2 regions of the Bacillus lumedeiriae genome follow, and region 2 is predicted to be linked to the other one. Evidence: riboswitches for the same ligand, from Rfam matches in the RefSeq annotation. Region 2 holds a riboswitch; the other holds the start of a gene.
The links. Region 2 has a riboswitch for glycine ahead of gcvT (glycine cleavage system aminomethyltransferase GcvT). Riboswitches for the same ligand answer to the same signal wherever they lie in the genome.
Positions count from the first base shown of each region.

Region 1: linked by a shared signal. The riboswitch ahead of glyA (serine hydroxymethyltransferase) and the one ahead of gcvT (glycine cleavage system aminomethyltransferase GcvT) in region 2 are both predicted to bind glycine.

Region 1 is NZ_JAUIYO010000013.1:40,396-49,310, reverse strand. It holds gene solA (N-methyl-L-tryptophan oxidase) at 1-1,131, shown strand, start outside; gene QYG89_RS13580 (M24 family metallopeptidase) at 1,239-2,474, shown strand; gene QYG89_RS13575 (cupin domain-containing protein) at 2,610-3,023, shown strand; glycine riboswitch at 3,203-3,303, shown strand; glycine riboswitch at 3,304-3,398, shown strand; gene glyA (serine hydroxymethyltransferase) at 3,488-4,738, shown strand; gene QYG89_RS13565 (serine dehydratase beta chain) at 4,754-5,269, shown strand; gene sdaAA (L-serine ammonia-lyase, iron-sulfur-dependent, subunit alpha) at 5,269-6,150, shown strand; gene gcvT (glycine cleavage system aminomethyltransferase GcvT) at 6,165-7,274, shown strand; gene gcvPA (aminomethyl-transferring glycine dehydrogenase subunit GcvPA) at 7,303-8,655, shown strand; gene gcvPB (aminomethyl-transferring glycine dehydrogenase subunit GcvPB) at 8,648-8,915, shown strand, end outside.
Region 2 is NZ_JAUIYO010000001.1:259,389-268,303, forward strand. It holds gene gcvPB (aminomethyl-transferring glycine dehydrogenase subunit GcvPB) at 1-959, opposite strand, end outside; gene gcvPA (aminomethyl-transferring glycine dehydrogenase subunit GcvPA) at 952-2,298, opposite strand; gene gcvT (glycine cleavage system aminomethyltransferase GcvT) at 2,321-3,421, opposite strand; glycine riboswitch at 3,520-3,601, opposite strand; glycine riboswitch at 3,605-3,695, opposite strand; gene QYG89_RS01390 (DEAD/DEAH box helicase) at 3,853-5,553, shown strand; gene QYG89_RS01395 (YqhG family protein) at 5,522-6,310, shown strand; gene QYG89_RS01400 (YqzE family protein) at 6,489-6,659, opposite strand; gene QYG89_RS01405 (hypothetical protein) at 6,728-7,108, opposite strand; gene comGF (competence type IV pilus minor pilin ComGF) at 7,108-7,509, opposite strand; gene QYG89_RS01415 (type II secretion system protein) at 7,520-7,828, opposite strand; gene comGD (competence type IV pilus minor pilin ComGD) at 7,812-8,273, opposite strand; gene comGC (competence type IV pilus major pilin ComGC) at 8,263-8,586, opposite strand; gene comGB (competence type IV pilus assembly protein ComGB) at 8,604-8,915, opposite strand, start outside.

The DNA of each region.
Region 1 (8,915 bases), on a different contig from region 2:
TCGATGGGAATGGCTGCAGGTTATTACTTATCGAAGCAAGGAATCAAAACATTATTAGTAGATTCATTTGATCCTCCACATACAAATGGAAGCCATCACGGTGATACACGCATTATCCGACATGCTTACGGTGAAGGAAGAGAGTATGTACCGTTTGCTCTAAGATCACAGGAGTTATGGGATGAACTAGAAAAAGAAACACATCATAAAATATTTACGAAAACGGGAGTGCTCGTATTTGGCCCTAAAGGTGAATCTGCTTTCGTTGCAGAAACGATGGAAGCTGCAAAGGAACATTCATTGACAGTAGACTTGCTTGAAGGCGATGAAATAAACAAGCGTTGGCCGGGCGTGCAGGTACCTGAAAATTATAATGCTATTTTTGAACCAAACTCAGGCGTATTATTTAGTGAAAATTGTATTCGTGCCTATCGCGAACTAGCTGAGGCGAATGGCGCTAAAGTTTTAACCTATACACCGGTTGAGGATTTTGAAATTTCACCGGACATCGTTAAAATCCAAACAGCCAGTGGATCCTACACAGCTGATAAGTTAATTGTCAGCATGGGTGCTTGGAATAGCAAACTTCTTTCTAAACTAAATATTCACATTCCGTTACAGCCGTACCGTCAAGTTGTAGGTTTCTTTGAAGCTGATGAAACAAAGTATAGCAATACACATGATTTCCCAGGATTCATGGTTGAAGTGCCAACAGGTATTTATTACGGATTCCCAAGCTTTAGCGGCTGCGGATTAAAGATAGGGTATCATACGTTTGGACAGAAAATTGATCCAGATACGATTAATCGTGAATTTGGAGCATATCCAGAAGACGAAGAAAATCTGCGTGCCTTTTTAGACAAGCATCTGCCGGGAGCTAATGGAGAATTAAAAAGAGGCGCCGTCTGCATGTACACGAAAACACCGGATGAACACTTCGTTATAGACGTACACCCAGAGCATTCTAACGTCGTGATTGCCGCTGGTTTCTCTGGACACGGATTTAAATTCTCAAGTGCGGTTGGTGAAACATTATGCCAGCTTGCTACAACGGGTAAAACGGAGCATGACATTTCGATCTTCTCGATTAATCGTCCTGCTTTAAAAGGGTCGCTGCAAAAAACAACTTAAGTTCAGGCTGTTGGCAAACAAGTTATCTAGTTTTCTCTATATAAGAGAATCATATATGTCAAAAAACAAACTCTAATTTGAAATGTGGGAAGGGAAAGGTGAATAGTATGGTACAACAAATCACGGATCTTGAAAGAACAAAAATCTTAAAAAACGGAGAGAAAGTAAAGCCCACTTTTTCAAAGGAGGAAATGACACGCCGCAATAGCCGCTTACGCGAGTATATGGCTGAAAATGGAATTGATGCGGTCTTGTTTACTTCCTATCACAATATTAATTATTACAGCGATTTTTTATACACGTCTTTCAACCGTACGTATGGGTTGATCGTTACTCAGGACAAACATGTGACAGTCAGCGCCAATATTGATGCGGGCATGCCATGGAGACGCAGCTTTGATGAAAACATTGTCTACACAGACTGGAAAAGAGACAACTTCTTCTATGCAGTCAAAAAGGTACTGACAGAATCAGGATTTGTTCGCGGACGACTAGGAGTGGAAGAGGACAATATGACTCTCAGCCTGCGGCGCCAAGTGCAGGACGCACTGCCAACAGCGGAACTTGTCGATGTTTCTCAGGCGGTTATGTCTCACCGTATGTTTAAGTCGGCAGAGGAAATTGAAGTGATTAAAAATGGGGCTCGCATTGCAGATATTGGAGGAGCGGCTATTGTGGAAGCGATCCGCGAAGGTGTGCCGGAATATGAAGTAGCTTTGCATGGAACAGAAGCGATGGTGCGTGAAATTGCCCGTACGTACCCTCATGCAGAACTTAGGGATACGTGGGTCTGGTTTCAATCCGGCATTAATACAGACGGAGCGCATAACTGGGCTACTTCCCGTAAACTGCAGCGCGGAGATATCCTAAGTCTGAACTGCTTCCCGATGATTGCTGGTTACTATACAGCTCTTGAGCGCACACTGTTCTTGGAAGATGTTTCTGAGCGTCATCTTGAACTCTGGGAGGTCAACTGTAAAGTACACAGACGCGGCCTTGAACTGATTAAGCCAGGTGCCAGATGTATGGATATTGCGGCTGAATTGAACGAGATCTACCGCGAGCATAATCTTTTAGCGAACCGTACGTTCGGCTATGGACATTCTTTTGGTGTGCTCAGCCATTACTACGGGCGGGAAGCTGGACTGGAACTTCGTGAGGATATCGAAACGGTACTAGAGCCAGGCATGGTTGTATCTATGGAGCCGATGATTATGATTCCAGAGGGAGAGCCGGGTGCAGGCGGTTACCGTGAGCATGACATTCTTGTGATTACTGAGAATGGGGTAGAGAATATTACTAAATTCCCATTCGGACCGGAGCATAACATTATTAAAAAGTAAGGTAAATCAACGTGTCAGACCTCACATCAACAATATACTCTACTGTAGAAGGAGTCCAATATACACAGTGTATTGGGGTGAGGTCAGACCTTTATGGGAATAGGTCTATCTATCAACTATTAAGAGGTGGAAAAATTGAGCCAAAAAACAATGAAACAAAGTGAAGTGGAACTTTTATGCAAAAAGCCAGGCATTCAATTAATTAAGGCAGGCACTTATACATTAAATGAAGTAGGAGAATTACGGGGCACGCCTGAACTAAAAGGACAAATTCTTGATTTGCCTCTTACAGATAAAAAAGATGTCTTAACATTAGGTTATTTTGCCCTGCAGCCTTCAGTAGATTATTCAGTAGAGTTTGATTTTGTTGAGGTTAAAATCGTGACAAAAGGAAAAATGATCGTGCGTGATGTAGAAGGAAACAAATATGTAGGCGAAGCAGGGGATGTTTTAATTTTTTCTCCGAAGACGACGGTTATTTTTGATGGAGAGAGTGACGGAGAAGCTGTTTACTTCAAAAATGTTGAGCCAAATCCTTCTTATTTGTAAAGTAGATCTTTTAGTGAGGTCAGAGAACAAGAAAATACGAAAATAAAAGTGAGCATTCAATGTGTACCGAAAGATCCTTACACAATTTTTCTGGCAGAGTATGGAAGTATATGCAAAAAGATTGACAGTTATATTCGTGTTAACTATTCTGAATATAATGAAAATTTAATAAAGTGCGGATGATTGTTGTAGGAGAGTGTGAAGTACATGCCACCGAAGGAGCAAGTTCCAAAAAGACCCTTGGAACCAATCTCTCAGGTAGATGAACTGCAACGGGACGCCACTCTGGAGAGAGCGTTGCTAAAACGCCACCAAAGGGGAAGACTCCATCGTAAATGGAGTTAAGCTCTCAGGTAAAAGGACAGAGAAGGGTAGAGAACATGAGATTACCCTTTTCTGTCCTTTTTGTGTACCCAAAAAAGCAGAAAAGGGAAGTCTAGACGACATTTCGAGGAGGAGTAAGAATGAGTTTGCAAAAAAATGATACAACGATTTTTGGAGCCATTGAGAAGGAAAAGCAGCGCCAGTATCACACATTAGAGTTGATCGCATCTGAAAACTTTGTCAGTGAGGACGTGTTAGAAGCAATGGGAAGCGTCATGACGAATAAATACGCAGAAGGCTACCCAGGGAAGCGTTATTATGGCGGCTGTGAGTATGTAGATGTTGCAGAACAGGCGGCGATCGATCGTGTAACAGAGCTGTTCGGAGCAAAGTACGCAAACGTCCAGCCTCATTCAGGTGCTCAGGCGAATCTCGCTGTTTTTTATGCTTTGTTGCAGCCAGGGGATAAAATTATGGGAATGAATTTATCACATGGCGGGCATTTAACTCATGGAAGTCCCGTCAGCATTTCTGGAAAGTGGTTTGACGTTGTCTCTTACGGAGTGAGAGAAGACAATCAGTTGATTGATTATGACGAGCTTGAGGAGATCGCCAAAAAAGAAAAACCAAAACTGATGATTGCAGGTACGAGTGCTTATCCAAGAACGATTGATTTTGCCCGTTTTAAAGAAATTGCTGATCAAGTGGGCGCGAAGTTAATGGTAGATATGGCGCATATTGCCGGGCTGGTAGCGGCTGGTCTTCATCCATCGCCTATCCCTTATGCAGATGTGGTGACGAGTACAACACATAAAACGTTAAGAGGACCACGCGGCGGCATTATTTTAACCAATCATGAAGAGATCATCAAAGCGATGAATAAATCTGTATTCCCAGGCATTCAAGGCGGCCCATTAATGCACATTATTGCGGCCAAGGCAGTGGCTTTCAAAGAGGCATTGCAGCCAGGGTTTAAACAATACGCCAAACAAGTGATTGAAAATGCTCAAACGCTTGGTGAGGCATTAAAGAAAGAGGGAGCCGAACTAGTCTCCGGCGGAACAGACAACCATATTGTGCTATTAGATGTACGTCCGTGGGGTCTGACAGGAAAAGAAGCGGAGAAGATACTTGAAGAATCCGGAATTACAGTCAATAAAAATACGATTCCATATGATCCGGAGAGTCCGTTTGTGACGAGCGGCATCCGTATGGGAACAGCCGCATTGACTACACGCGGAATGAAACAGGAAGAGATGGTACAAATTGCGAAAGTGATCGCAGCTGTTTTGGGGAGTAAGGGTGATCGGACCGTTTTAGAAGAGGCGAAGGAAATCACAAGAGCCATTTGTGAATCGTATCCATTGTTTCAACAACCAATCAATGTGTAAGAAAGGAGCACTTTCATGGAATTTCAAAGCTGCTTTGACATTATTGGACCAATCATGGTAGGGCCCTCTAGTTCTCACACAGCTGGTGTGGTATCTATTGGAAGATTTGTTTACGAGCTTTTAGAGGGATGCCCGGAGGAAGTGCACATTCTTTTTTACGATTCCTTCGCAGAAACATATCAGGGGCATGGGACAGATAAAGCATTGCTCGGCGGACTGCTTGGAATGGATACAGATGATCCGCACATTAGATATTCGATTGAACTAGCACATGAACGCGGGATGAACTGTACCTTCCAATTAGAAGAACATTGTCTCTATTTTGATCATCCGAATACAACGATTGTAACGGCTCGACGCGGCGCAGCGGTTGTCCGAGTTGGCGGAGCTTCTCTCGGGGGAGGCCTCTCTAAATTATTTATGATTGACGATGAAATGGTCGATATACGTTTGAGCACAAGCGATGACTTTTCAATCATTGTTGAAAAGTACCGTAAAAAGAAAAGGAAAGTACTTGTGAGGGGCGTATGATGGAAATTCAGTCAATGAAAGAACTCATTGAAGTGTGTGAACGGGAACAGAAAACGATTGGCGAAATCATGCTGATAATGGAAGAGGAAAAGTCGGGAAGAGATCAAGAAACGATTCTTCGCATGATGGAAGAACGGTTAATCAAAATGAAGGAAGCAGTAGACAGCGGCACGAAAGATGCTTCTGCTGCTCCGAGTGGTATTTCTGGCGGCGATGCGGTGAAGATGGGGGATTATGTACGTTCAGGAAAAGCACTGACCGGTCATTATATAAGCGATGCGATGACATTCTCCATGGCTACTTCTGAAAGCAATGCACGCATGGGAGTGATTGTAGCAACTCCGACGGCTGGTGCAGCAGGCATTTTGCCCGGCGTATTGTTCTCTCTTCATAAAAATGATGGCACGCCCTATCACCAGTTAGTAATGGGACTATTTACAGCGAGTATGCTTGGTTATGTCATTGCTAACCGTTCATTTATTTCAGGAGCTGCCGGGGGATGTCAGGCAGAGGTTGGTTCTGCCACTGCCATGGCCGCCGGAACAATTGCTGAATTAAAAGGAGGAACACCGCAGCAAGCGATTCATGCCACAGCGATCGCTTTAAAATCGCTTTTAGGATTAGTGTGTGATCCTGTTGCAGGACTTGTTGAAGTTCCTTGTATTAAACGAAATGTGATTGGCACGTCGATTGCTTTTGCAGCTGCGGATTTAGCGCTTGCCGGTATTGAAAGCCGCATTCCGTGTGATGAAGTCATCGGAGCGATGTACAAAGTGGGCAAGGAGATGCCAAGAACTTTGAGAGAAACCGCACTTGGCGGCCTGGCAATGACTGAAACTGGCCAAAAAGTAAAAGAAGAATTATTTTGCCGAAAATCTTAATCGGGGGTGTATAAATGAGTACAAAAACGGTATTGAAGCGAACACCACTTTTCGATGTATATAAAAAATATGGCGCAAAGGTCATTGATTTTGGCGGCTGGGAGCTGCCGGTGCAGTTTTCAAGCATTTTGGAAGAACATGAAGCGGTGCGAAAGGCAGCCGGACTTTTTGATGTTTCTCACATGGGAGAAGTGCTCGTGGAAGGAAAAGATGCCGAGAGTTATCTCAATCATCTTGTGACGAATGATGTGACGAAGATTGGACTGAATCAAGCACAGTATACAGCGATGTGTTATCCCGGTGGCGGAACGGTTGATGATTTATTAGTGTACAAGTTAGCGGATGAAACATATTTACTCGTCATCAACGCTGCTAACATTGAAAAAGATGTGGAGTGGATGAAGCAGCATGTAAAAGGCAGCGTAACGATCGAAAATAGATCGAGTGATATCGCACAGGTGGCGATCCAAGGCCCGAAAGCGGAGAGTATTTTACAAAAGCTCACAGACACCGATTTATCAGACATTCGCTTTTTTCACTTTGCGCAGCATGTGAATGTAGATGGTATTACAGAAGTGCTCGTTTCTCGTACGGGTTATACCGGAGAGGACGGTTTTGAACTTTATTTGGCAGCACATCAAGCGAAAGAACTGTGGGAGAAACTGCTGGAAGCAGGAAGAGAAGACGGGTTAAAACCATGCGGACTTGGTGCGCGGGATACCCTTCGCTTTGAAGCACGTCTAGTGTTATATGGGCAAGAGCTTACAAATGAAATTAGCCCGCTTGAAGCAGGAATCGGTTTTGCTGTTAAAACGAATAAAGAAAGTGATTTTATCGGTAAAGCTGCTCTTACAGTCCAAAAAGAAGAAGGACTGCAGCGGAAATTGGCAGGAATTGAAGTGATAGGACGAGGGATTCCTCGTCATGGATACAAAGTATTTTCTGGAGACGAAGAAATTGGCTTTATTACTTCTGGAACACGTTCACCGTCATTGCAGAAAAACTTAGGATTGGCATTGATATCGGCAGAATATGCTGAGCCAGGGACGGAGCTGCAAGTTGAAATCCGTAATAAAAAGATTGATGCTGTTGTTGTTAAAGCACCGTTTTATAAAAGAGGCTGAAAATATGTGAGCGAAAGGGATGAATAGGATGACAACGACTTATCGATATCTTCCAGATACAAAACAAGATCAAGAGGAAATGCTGGATTTTTTAAATATTTCTTCAGTAGATGAATTATTTGAAGATATACCGCCTGACATTCGTTTAGATAGTGCGCTGAATATCCCGGATGCTGTTCCTGAATCCCTTCTTGTGAAAAAGATGCACCAGCTTGCTTCAAAAAATAAAGATGCGAATCAATACCCAACTTTTTTGGGGGCAGGCACGTACGATCATTACATTCCAAGTGTCGTGAATCATATGATTTCCCGTTCTGAATTTTATACAGCTTATACACCGTACCAGCCGGAAATAAGCCAAGGGGAGTTACAAGCCATTTTTGAATTTCAAACGATGGTTTGTGAGCTGACGGGCATGGATGTAGCTAACTCTTCTATGTATGACGGCTTCACCGCTCTCGCAGAAGCGGCATCACTTGCCGCTGCCTCTACGCGCCGTTCGAAGGTGCTTGTATCGAAGGGGGTTCATCCTGAATCACGTGCCATCTTACATACAGTGGCTGCTGGTCCGGGATACGCCGTGGAAGAAGTGGATCTTACGGCTGACTGTACGGATTTAGAAAAGCTGCAAGAACAAATAGATAAAGAGACGGCTGCTGTTATTGTTCAATACCCGAACTTCTTCGGCTCGATTGAAGATTTAGCAGAGATAAAGAAAATCGCTGATACAAAAGGAGCTCTTTTTATTGTTAGTGCCAATCCCCTTTCACTTGCCCTCCTGCAGGCGCCAGGTAAACTTGGGGCAGATATTGTGATTGGAGATATGCAGTCGTTAGGCATCCCAATGGCTTTTGGCGGTCCACACTGTGGTTACTTCGCGGTGAGTAAAAAGTTTATGCGTAAAGTGCCGGGCCGCATTGTCGGACAAACGATCGATGAGCAGGGGAAACGGGGATTTGTGTTGACACTGCAAGCCCGTGAGCAGCATATTCGACGGGATAAAGCCTTATCCAATATTTGCTCTAACCAGGCATTGAATGCTCTTGCTTCAGCGATTTGTATGTCAGCTCTTGGAAAGCAGGGCATTCGTCATATGGCACAGCTCAATGTAGAAAAGGCTGATTACATGGCTAAACGTCTACAAGAAAAAGGATTTATTATTATCAATCAAGCACCTTTCTTCAATGAATTTGTTGTGGAGCTTCCTTGTTCAGTGAAGGAAGTGAATGACAAGCTTCTTGCAGAGGGAATCATTGGCGGATTTGATTTAGGAAGTGATTATGGCTGTGACCATCACATGCTCATTGCCGTAACAGAACAACGGACGAAAGAAGAAATCGATCAATTTATCGACGTATTGGAGGCGAGTGTACATGGTTGAATATAATGATCTCATCTTTGAAATTAGTCGTCCAGGACGCATCGGTTCAAGTCTTCCGGACAGTGATGTAAACAAAGTTGATCTCAATGATAAATTTCCGAAGCATTTGATTCGAGATACTCCAGCAGAGCTTCCCGAAGTATCAGAGCTTCAGCTCGTACGCCACTATACAGCGCTTTCTAATAAAAACCATGGCATCGATAATGGCTTCTATCCGCTTGGTTCCTGTACGATGAAATACAATCCGAAAGTGAATGAAG
Region 2 (8,915 bases):
GCTTGCGGACGATCATAGTCGAAGTGGTATACATCGTCTTTTTTCACTAACACAGGCTTCGGCAAATAAGGAATCAAGTCTTTCTTCACACCTACAGGGCCAGATCCCGGACCGCCGCCGCCGTGGGGACCAGTGAACGTTTTATGAAGGTTTAAGTGAACGACGTCAAATCCCATGTCTCCAGGCCGCGCTTTCGACATAACCGCATTTAAGTTTGCCCCATCATAGTACACCTTGCCGCCGACCCCATGAATAATTTCGGCTATTTCTAAAATATTCTCTTCAAACAAGCCAAGCGTGTTTGGATTCGTCAGCATAAGCGCAGCCGTTGTTTCATCGGCCACACGTTTCAAGTCTTCTAAATCGACTAATCCGTCTTCTCCCGATTTGACCGTCACTGTTTCAAAGCCTGCGACCGTCGCAGAGGCCGGGTTTGTACCATGAGCAGAGTCGGGAACGATGACCTTTGTACGATTGAAATCACCATTTGTTTCGTGATACGCACGGATCATCATCAGTGCCGTCCATTCACCATGAGCACCAGCTGCCGGCTGAAGGGTCACTTCATCCATACCAGTAATCTCTTTTAAGTGCTCCTGCAGATCATACATGAGCTCCAATGCCCCTTGTACAGTCTCTTCCTGCTGAAGCGGATGAATATAAGCGAAGCCGTCAAAACGTGCGACATCTTCATTGATTTTTGGGTTATATTTCATCGTACATGAACCAAGCGGATAAAATCCTGAGTCTACCCCATGATTTCTCTTCGATAACGCTGTATAATGACGCATAATGTCGAGCTCAGACACCTCTGGAAGTTCAGGTTCTTCTTCCCGCAAATACCCAGCAGGCAAAAGTGCCGATAAAGCTGTTTCCGGTACATCTAACTCAGGCAGACTATAGCCAATCCGCCCCGGCTGAGACACTTCAAATATAAGCTCCTGATCGTTCTTATTCATGGCTATCCCCCAATTCTGCTGCAAAGAGCTCAATTTCTTCTTTTGTCCGCAATTCTGTCACAGCAACTAACATACAATTCTCTAATTCTTTATAAGTAAGCCCAAGATCATAGCCGCCTATTATTCCCTTTTTAAACAGCTTTTGATTCACTTCTTTGATGGGCTTATTTAAACGGACAACAAACTCATTAAATATTGGTCCATCAAACACGATATCCAGACCATGCTGCTTCATTGTTTCTCTAGCAAAAAATGCTTTTTGCAAGTTTTGCACCGCGATTTCACGAACACCTTTTTTACCTAAAGCTGTCATCGCTACGCTGGCTGCGAGAGCATTGAGTGCCTGGTTAGAACAAATATTAGAAGTCGCTTTATCACGGCGAATATGCTGCTCACGCGCCTGCAGTGTCAGCACAAATCCGCGGCGGCCTTCATCATCATGTGTCTGGCCAACAAGACGGCCCGGCACTTTACGCATCAGCTTTTTCGTTACGGCAAAGTATCCACAATGTGGTCCGCCGAATTGAGCTGGAATACCGAATGGCTGTGCATCACCAATCACAATATCTGCTCCAAACTTTCCAGGAGGTGTCAACGCACCTAGAGAAAGCGGATTAGAAGAGACAACAAACATCGCTTTTTGTCCGTGAGCCGCTTTTTCTACTTCTGCAAGTGGTTCAACGGCGCCGAAAAAGTTCGGATATTGAACAATAACCCCCGCTGTGTCGCTGTCTACAAGCTGATTTAATTGATCAATATCTGTTACACCATTCATATGAGGTACTTCGATCACTTCAATGCCCTGTCCTTTCGCATACGTTTTTAATACGTCACGCGATTCAGGATGAACCGTTTCTGATACGAGTACTTTCTTCTTTTTCGTTTGAGCCGCGCTAAGCATCGCCGCTTCTGCTAAAGCTGTACCTCCATCATACATCGAGGAGTTGGCTACATCCATACCTGTCAATTCACAAATCATCGTTTGGAATTCAAAAATGGCTTGCAGCTCCCCTTGAGAAATTTCTGGCTGGTACGGTGTATAAGCTGTATAAAATTCAGAACGGGAAATGACGTGGTCCACAATGGACGGTGTGTAATGATCATATACGCCTGCCCCTAAAAAGGAAGCATATTGTTTTGCATTCGCATTTTTGGCAGCCATTGCACTCAATTCTTTTTTCAAAGCCGGTTCCGATTTTGCTTCCTTGATATCGTACAACCCTTGGAAACGTACTTGTTCAGGGATGTCTGCAAATAATTCATCAATTGTTTGAACACCAACTGCCGAAAGCATCTCTTTCTTATCAGATTCAGTCATTGGCAAATAACGATGTTTCATAACTTTTCCCCCTTCTCTCCTCTTATTTTGAACGTTTATAAAATGGCGGTTTCACTGTTTTTGCTGCTAGTTTTTTACCCCGGATCTCTACGAACAATTCCTGGTCTGGTACAGCCAGCTCGGCTTTGACTAATGCAAGACCAATATTTTTCTTTAATGTCGGTGATTGCGTACCCGTCGTTACGTGACCTGCCGCTTCTTCTCCTGAAAAAACGGGATAGCCATGACGCGGGATCCCCCTATCAATCATTTCAAGACCAATCAGCTTCCGCTTAGAGCCATTTTCCTTCTGCTCTTTTAAAGCTGTGAGTCCGATAAATTCTTCTTTATTTGTTTTAACAGCAAAGCCAAGGCCCGCTTCAATTGGCGATATATCTTCTGACAGTTCCTGACCATATAATGCCAGATTCGCTTCAAAACGCAATGTATCACGTGCACCCAGGCCGCATGGAACTAAGCCTTCCTCTTCGCCCGCTTCTAATAGATCCTTCCATATCTTCCCTGCATCGCCGCTTTGACTATAAATCTCAAAACCATCTTCTCCTGTGTATCCAGTCCGTGACACTAGAGCATGTGCACCATTGATGCTGACATGCTGGCGAAATGCAAATGACTTGATGTCTTGTAAGTCAACACCGGCTACAAGCTTTTGAAGAATGCTTTCAGCAGCCGGTCCTTGAATGGCAAGCTGCGCCCAATCCTGCGATACATTGTTTATTTGCACTTCTCCTGTCCCATGCTCTTTCAGCCACTGGAAATCCTTCTCGGTATTTGCGGCATTCACGACAAGCAGGTAGTCTTCTTCAGCCAGCATGTAGACGAGCAAGTCATCGATCGTACCTCCTTGTTCATTGCACATAATTGTATACATGGCACGGTCGGGCTGCAGCTTTGACAAGTCATTCGTCATCATTTTTTGCAAGAAAGCTAAGGCGTCTTTTCCCTTGACTGTAATCTCTCCCATGTGGGATACATCAAAAAGACCAGCCTTCGTCCGGACAGCTTCATGCTCCTCTTTAATACTTGAAAACTGAACAGGGAGCTCCCATCCACCAAAATCAATGGTTTTTGCCCCATATTGTTTATACAGTTCAAACAGCGGCGTACGCTTTAGTTCTCCCATTCTCCTGCCCCTTTCAATGCTTATTGTTTCATCGTCATTTTGCGGTTCCATCCGTTCTGAATATAAAAAAGGACAGAGAACAGCTTATAAAAGTTGTCCTCTGTCCTTGAACCTGAAAGTTTACCCCCATCAAATGGGCTGTCTTCTTTGGTGGTTTCGATGACGAAACACTCTCCAGAGATGCGTCCAGCAAGAGTTCTTTTGCCTGAGAGATTCACAAAAAGTTTGTTTGCTCCTTCGGCGCTGTATAAACAGTCTCTCCCCTTGCCTTCATTCGCTATATTTAATTAATAAATGGGTATACTATGAACACCTGATTAGAAACAATCAATAATGTTCGTTTTTTGCAAAATGACATAATATTTAGTTCCTTTACATCCTACCATTAAAGGTGAGGTTTCGGCAATACATTTTATAAAGGAGTTTTTAAAATGAACGTAGATATACACTTTAACCACGCATGGGAAGAAGAGTTAGAGAAAAGAATTGAACAAGATGGACCGTGGGGAAGCTGGTCGCTTTTTCAATCAACTGTAAAAATGGAAACACGAATGATGGTGTCGAATTTTGAAGGATTGTTAGCCCCTAAGTTTTTGCCAGGTCTCACTCCTCTTCCCCATCAGCTTGAAGCGGCAAGAAAAGTCATCGAGGAAATGAATGGAAAAGCCATTTTAGCCGATGAAGTAGGACTTGGGAAAACGATCGAGGCAGGACTCGTATTAAAAGAATATTTAATACGGGGTCTCGTAAAAAAAGTATTGATCTTAGCTCCCGCTTCCCTCGTTTCACAATGGGCTGATGAATTGAACACCAAGTTTTATATTCCAGCCGTGGCCCAGAAAAAGTTTTATGCCTGGGATCAATATGATATTGTCATCTCTTCCATTGATACAGCGAAACGAAGTCCTCACAAAGAAAAAATTTATGAACAAGACTACGATTTAGTCATTATTGATGAAGCTCATAAATTAAAAAATCATAAAACAAAAAACTATCAGTTTGTCCGCCATTTAAAAAAGAAGTTTTGTCTGCTCCTGACAGCGACGCCTATTCAAAATCGATTGGATGAAATGTTTCATCTCGTTTCACTGTTGAAGCCTGGTCATCTAGGAAGCGAAGGACAATTTACCGATCAATTTAAAAAAGGAGACCGGCAAGTACAAAACCACCAGCATTTAATGAAGCTGATGAATAAAGTGATGATCCGCAACCGCCGTCAGGACACAGGGGTAGAGTGGACGGCTAGAAAAGTGGAATCCATCAAAGTAACATTCACGGATGAGGAGCGTGCGCTTTACGACACACTTCAACAGTTTGTCCGCAGCCAGCCTCAGGAGATCAGCTCTGCCTTGTCGTTACTCACCTTGCAGAGAGAAGCTTGCAGCAGCAAAGAAGCCGTCTTTTTCACGTTGAAAAATATGGCAAAGAAATTATACGGAAACGAACTTGCCTTTCCGGAAAGTTTTCAAGAGGTGTTATCTCATATCCAAAACATTGCGCAAAATTCAAAAGCGCAAAAAGCATTAGAACTCGTTCATTCGATCGACGACAAAGTCATTATTTTCACGGAATACCGGGCCACCCAGCTATATTTACAATGGTTTTTTAAACAACATGGCATTTCATCTGTTCCCTTTCGCGGCGGCTTTAAGCGCGGAAAAAAAGATTGGATGAAACAGCTGTTTCAGCAGCACGCCCAGGTCTTAATTGCAACTGAGGCCGGCGGCGAAGGGCTGAATTTGCAGTTTTGCCATCATTTAATCAACTTTGATCTTCCATGGAATCCTATGCGGCTTGAACAAAGGATTGGCCGTGTTCACCGTTTTGGACAATCTGAGGATGTACATATTTACAATTTCAGCATTGAAGATACGATTGAAGACAGAATTCTCCAGCTTCTCTATGAAAAAATTCATTTATTTGAACAAGCAGTCGGGCAGCTTGATGACATTTTAGAGAGGATGGAAATTCCTAATATGCAAGAACACTTAACTGATATTTTTCAGCATTCAAAAACAGAAGGTGAATTACAAGTGAAGATGAAAAATCTCGAGGCAGCTATTGAACTCGCAAACGAATGGAAAAAAGGAGAGGACGCATTTGCTGAAAAACGAAATTCATCTATTTCTTAACACTTATTTTAAAGCGGCTGAATGTACCTTTTTAGAAGAAACAGAAGGTTCACTCACTGTCAAACTAACCCCTGAGCTGGATAAAGAGCTGATGAACCGGCCATTTTACTGGCATTATGCTGAAAAAACAGGAATGAAGGGCGAACCGCTTTCATTAACCCTTATTACCGAGCAGTCGAAAGCCCCTAAGGAGCTGAAAGGAGAAAGCGTTCATTTTGGCACTCCGCGATTGCAGCAAATTTTCCAATCTGCCAAGCAGCATACTAGTTTTATCCGTCTTTACGAACAAAAAACAACGGACAGCCGGCAGGCTCTTCACCCCTGGCTGTTAGTCAATATGAAAGTTTCTTATGAGGCTAATCGCAAAAAAGATATGTTTCATTCATTCGGTCTTAATTTAATTAATGGCGTGATTCAAGAAGACTTTATGGGTCAACTGAGCTACAAATCTTTAGTATCAAAAATTCCCGATTATTCTTTTACCATTACTCCTTTAATCAAACCTACAAGCGGCGTTAAGCGGCTGCAGCGTTTTTTAACTTCTCAAATTGAAAACGAAAACCATGATTGGGCTGTAAAAGCGCGAATGAAGTGGAACGAAGATTTAACTTTACTTGATGACTTTTATGAAAACGAGGAGAAAAAGCCCGAGGCTTACTTTATTGAAAAAGCGGCACTTGAAAAACAATATTCGCCAAGAATTTATGTAGATACGATTAACGGCGGCCTCATTTACCTGCATCCTTCCAGCGGATAAAGTGCAACTTCCGTAGCTGGGAATTTTCTTTACCCGCTGGTGGTTAGTTGAACGGATCGGGCGTTTCTCCCCGCCTATGCTTTTTAGAAACAACCTAAAGCCTTGAGACGGGGGCTTACTGCCGGTTAATGTGGAATAAATGAGAACCGCTTCATTCATATGTAAATAGCGCTGCCCGTCACTTTTTATGAAATAACTGGCGCAGCGCCCAAGGAAGCAGGCCGAACCATCTAGCAGAGAAAGCAGGGCGCCCGGCCTGTTTCTGCCGGCGTTTTTCTTTTCTTACTCGTTTGGGCTCATTTAAGTAACCAAAAAAAGCCCCCATAAAGTATTTTACATATTCATTCATTAACATCGCCTCCCATGGTCGATGTCAGTTTTTCCAATTTCCCCTCATTTTAAACAGCAGTCCCCTTGTTATTCAAACCATTGAATGATCCGGCGTTCATTCAAATGATAAATAATTCTAGATGAAAACCGGGTGTCTGTTTTTATCGTTTTTAAATGAATAACGACTACGTCTTCTCCTTTATTCGGTGCGGATGCATAAATCACTTCCCCACGGTTTGTACGGTATGTGCCTGAAATGGCTTCTTCACTTTCTAAAAGCCATACAGCATGTTGAAGTGTCATTAACTCCATTACTTTCGTTTCGTAATAGTCCGTTAAGAATAAAGCCGTCTGCTGCTTACTGACGAAGATACTTGTTCCAAAAATAGCAGCTGTACAAACGATGACAAAAAGCAGCAATGTGTAGGGCAGCAGGATCCCTTTCTCATTATCTATGAAACATTTCATCATGTCCCTCCGTTGAAAATGTGGAACTTTGCTTGTTCTTTTTCACCATTTTTAAAAGCTGCCTCGACACATAGAGAAGAACTGCATGGGTAGAATTGAAAAAAAGAAACTTCCTGCAGAATCATTTCATGACCTTTTCCATTGACCCGTCTTCGAATGCCTTCATTGAATATTTGGAGTGTAATCGTATCACTATCATGGACAATTGTTAACTCGTCTTCAGCTATGGACAACGTGCGGGATAAATACAGTTCCTTTCTAAGCTGAAGCACAAACAGCTCCCACTCTGCTTTTCTTTCTGGATCAAGCTTCTCTTCTGTTCGATAGACTGCCCCATAGGCAAGAGGAAATAGAGCAGCAATCCCTATAAATATGAATAAAACAAGCAAAGATTCTATCATCGTAAATCCTTCACTGTTCTTTAATACAGATCTCTTGTTGGGACACTTCCAAACAAGCAGCTGCTTTCGTTGTTTCCCAGGAAATATCATACATTTCTCCTGCTTCATTATAGACAACGTGAAAATCTCTTCTTTCATTCCACCTTTTCTCTCCCTCTTCATAAAGAATTCTCATCCCTCTTTGTTTATCCCACAATGCTTTTGACTGGCTCGTCATCTGCACCATAAACGGCAATATAAAAGCGGCCAGCATAGCCATGATCATAAGCGAAAGCAGACTTTCTGCCAGTGTAAACCCTTTTTCATTCTTCTTTAACATAAAATCTCCCCTTGCCAATTTGAAAAACTACAGAAATCAACCGATCCCGATACTTAAAGCGAACCGTCCCAAAACTGGTCGTGTTTCCGTTGGGCAAAAAAGACAGATTCGCCAATGAGCTCTCGGCATATTGCATCGTATCGGGCAATTCCCTTTGAATAGCCATGTCCGAAAAGAGAGCAGCCGATCGTATAACATAGCAATTATTAGCACGAATAAATCTAACCTCTACTACCTCCTGCTTCGCTGCCGCATATGACTGCGCTAAAAAAAGATCCGCTTGCAGCTGATTAAGAAATTTCTCTTTTTCAAAGTTAGCAGCAAGCTTAGGAAATGGCAGTACAGCTGCGGATAACAAAACGAGTATAACCATAAGAACGATTATCGTCTCAATGATAGTAAAACCCTTTTCCTTCTTTATTGATACAGCCAACTTATTTAACAATCGATACTTCTCCATCTGCTCCAATCTTTAATTCATCTCCATTCGGACAATCTTTCTCACCCTCTCTCAAATAACCTTTATCAATCATGTCTGCAATGGAAGCGGGGTATTTCTTTAAATCGATTCGATAAGCCTGCACCTGCCCTTGTACCATTTGTTTAAACGCTGTACAGCCTTTCTCATTAATATTATTGCTTTGTTTTGCCACGTTCGGAATAGCAACGAATAGTAAAACCGAAATGACTAGCAGAACGATCATCATTTCAATTAAAGTAAATCCTAATTGATTGTTTCTCATCCTTTTTTTCTTCATGAATAGATCCTCCATCTTTAAATTGAACCGACCATTTGGAACATCGGCACCATCACAGACAAATAAATAGAAACGACAACAAGACCAACAAATAAAAAGATAGCAGGCTGCAGGATCGCTAATCCTCTCTTTATCTTTTTTTCAATGAGCACCTCACAAAATTGGCTGAATATGAGCAATTCCTGAGCGAGCCGTCCATTCATTTCACCATGACGAAGAATACGGGGAAGCTGGGAGACGAAACAAGGCATCTGTTCCGCCGCTTCCGCAAACGACTGACCGGTAACTAACCGATAATTAATCTCTATAGCGATATGTTGCAACATTGG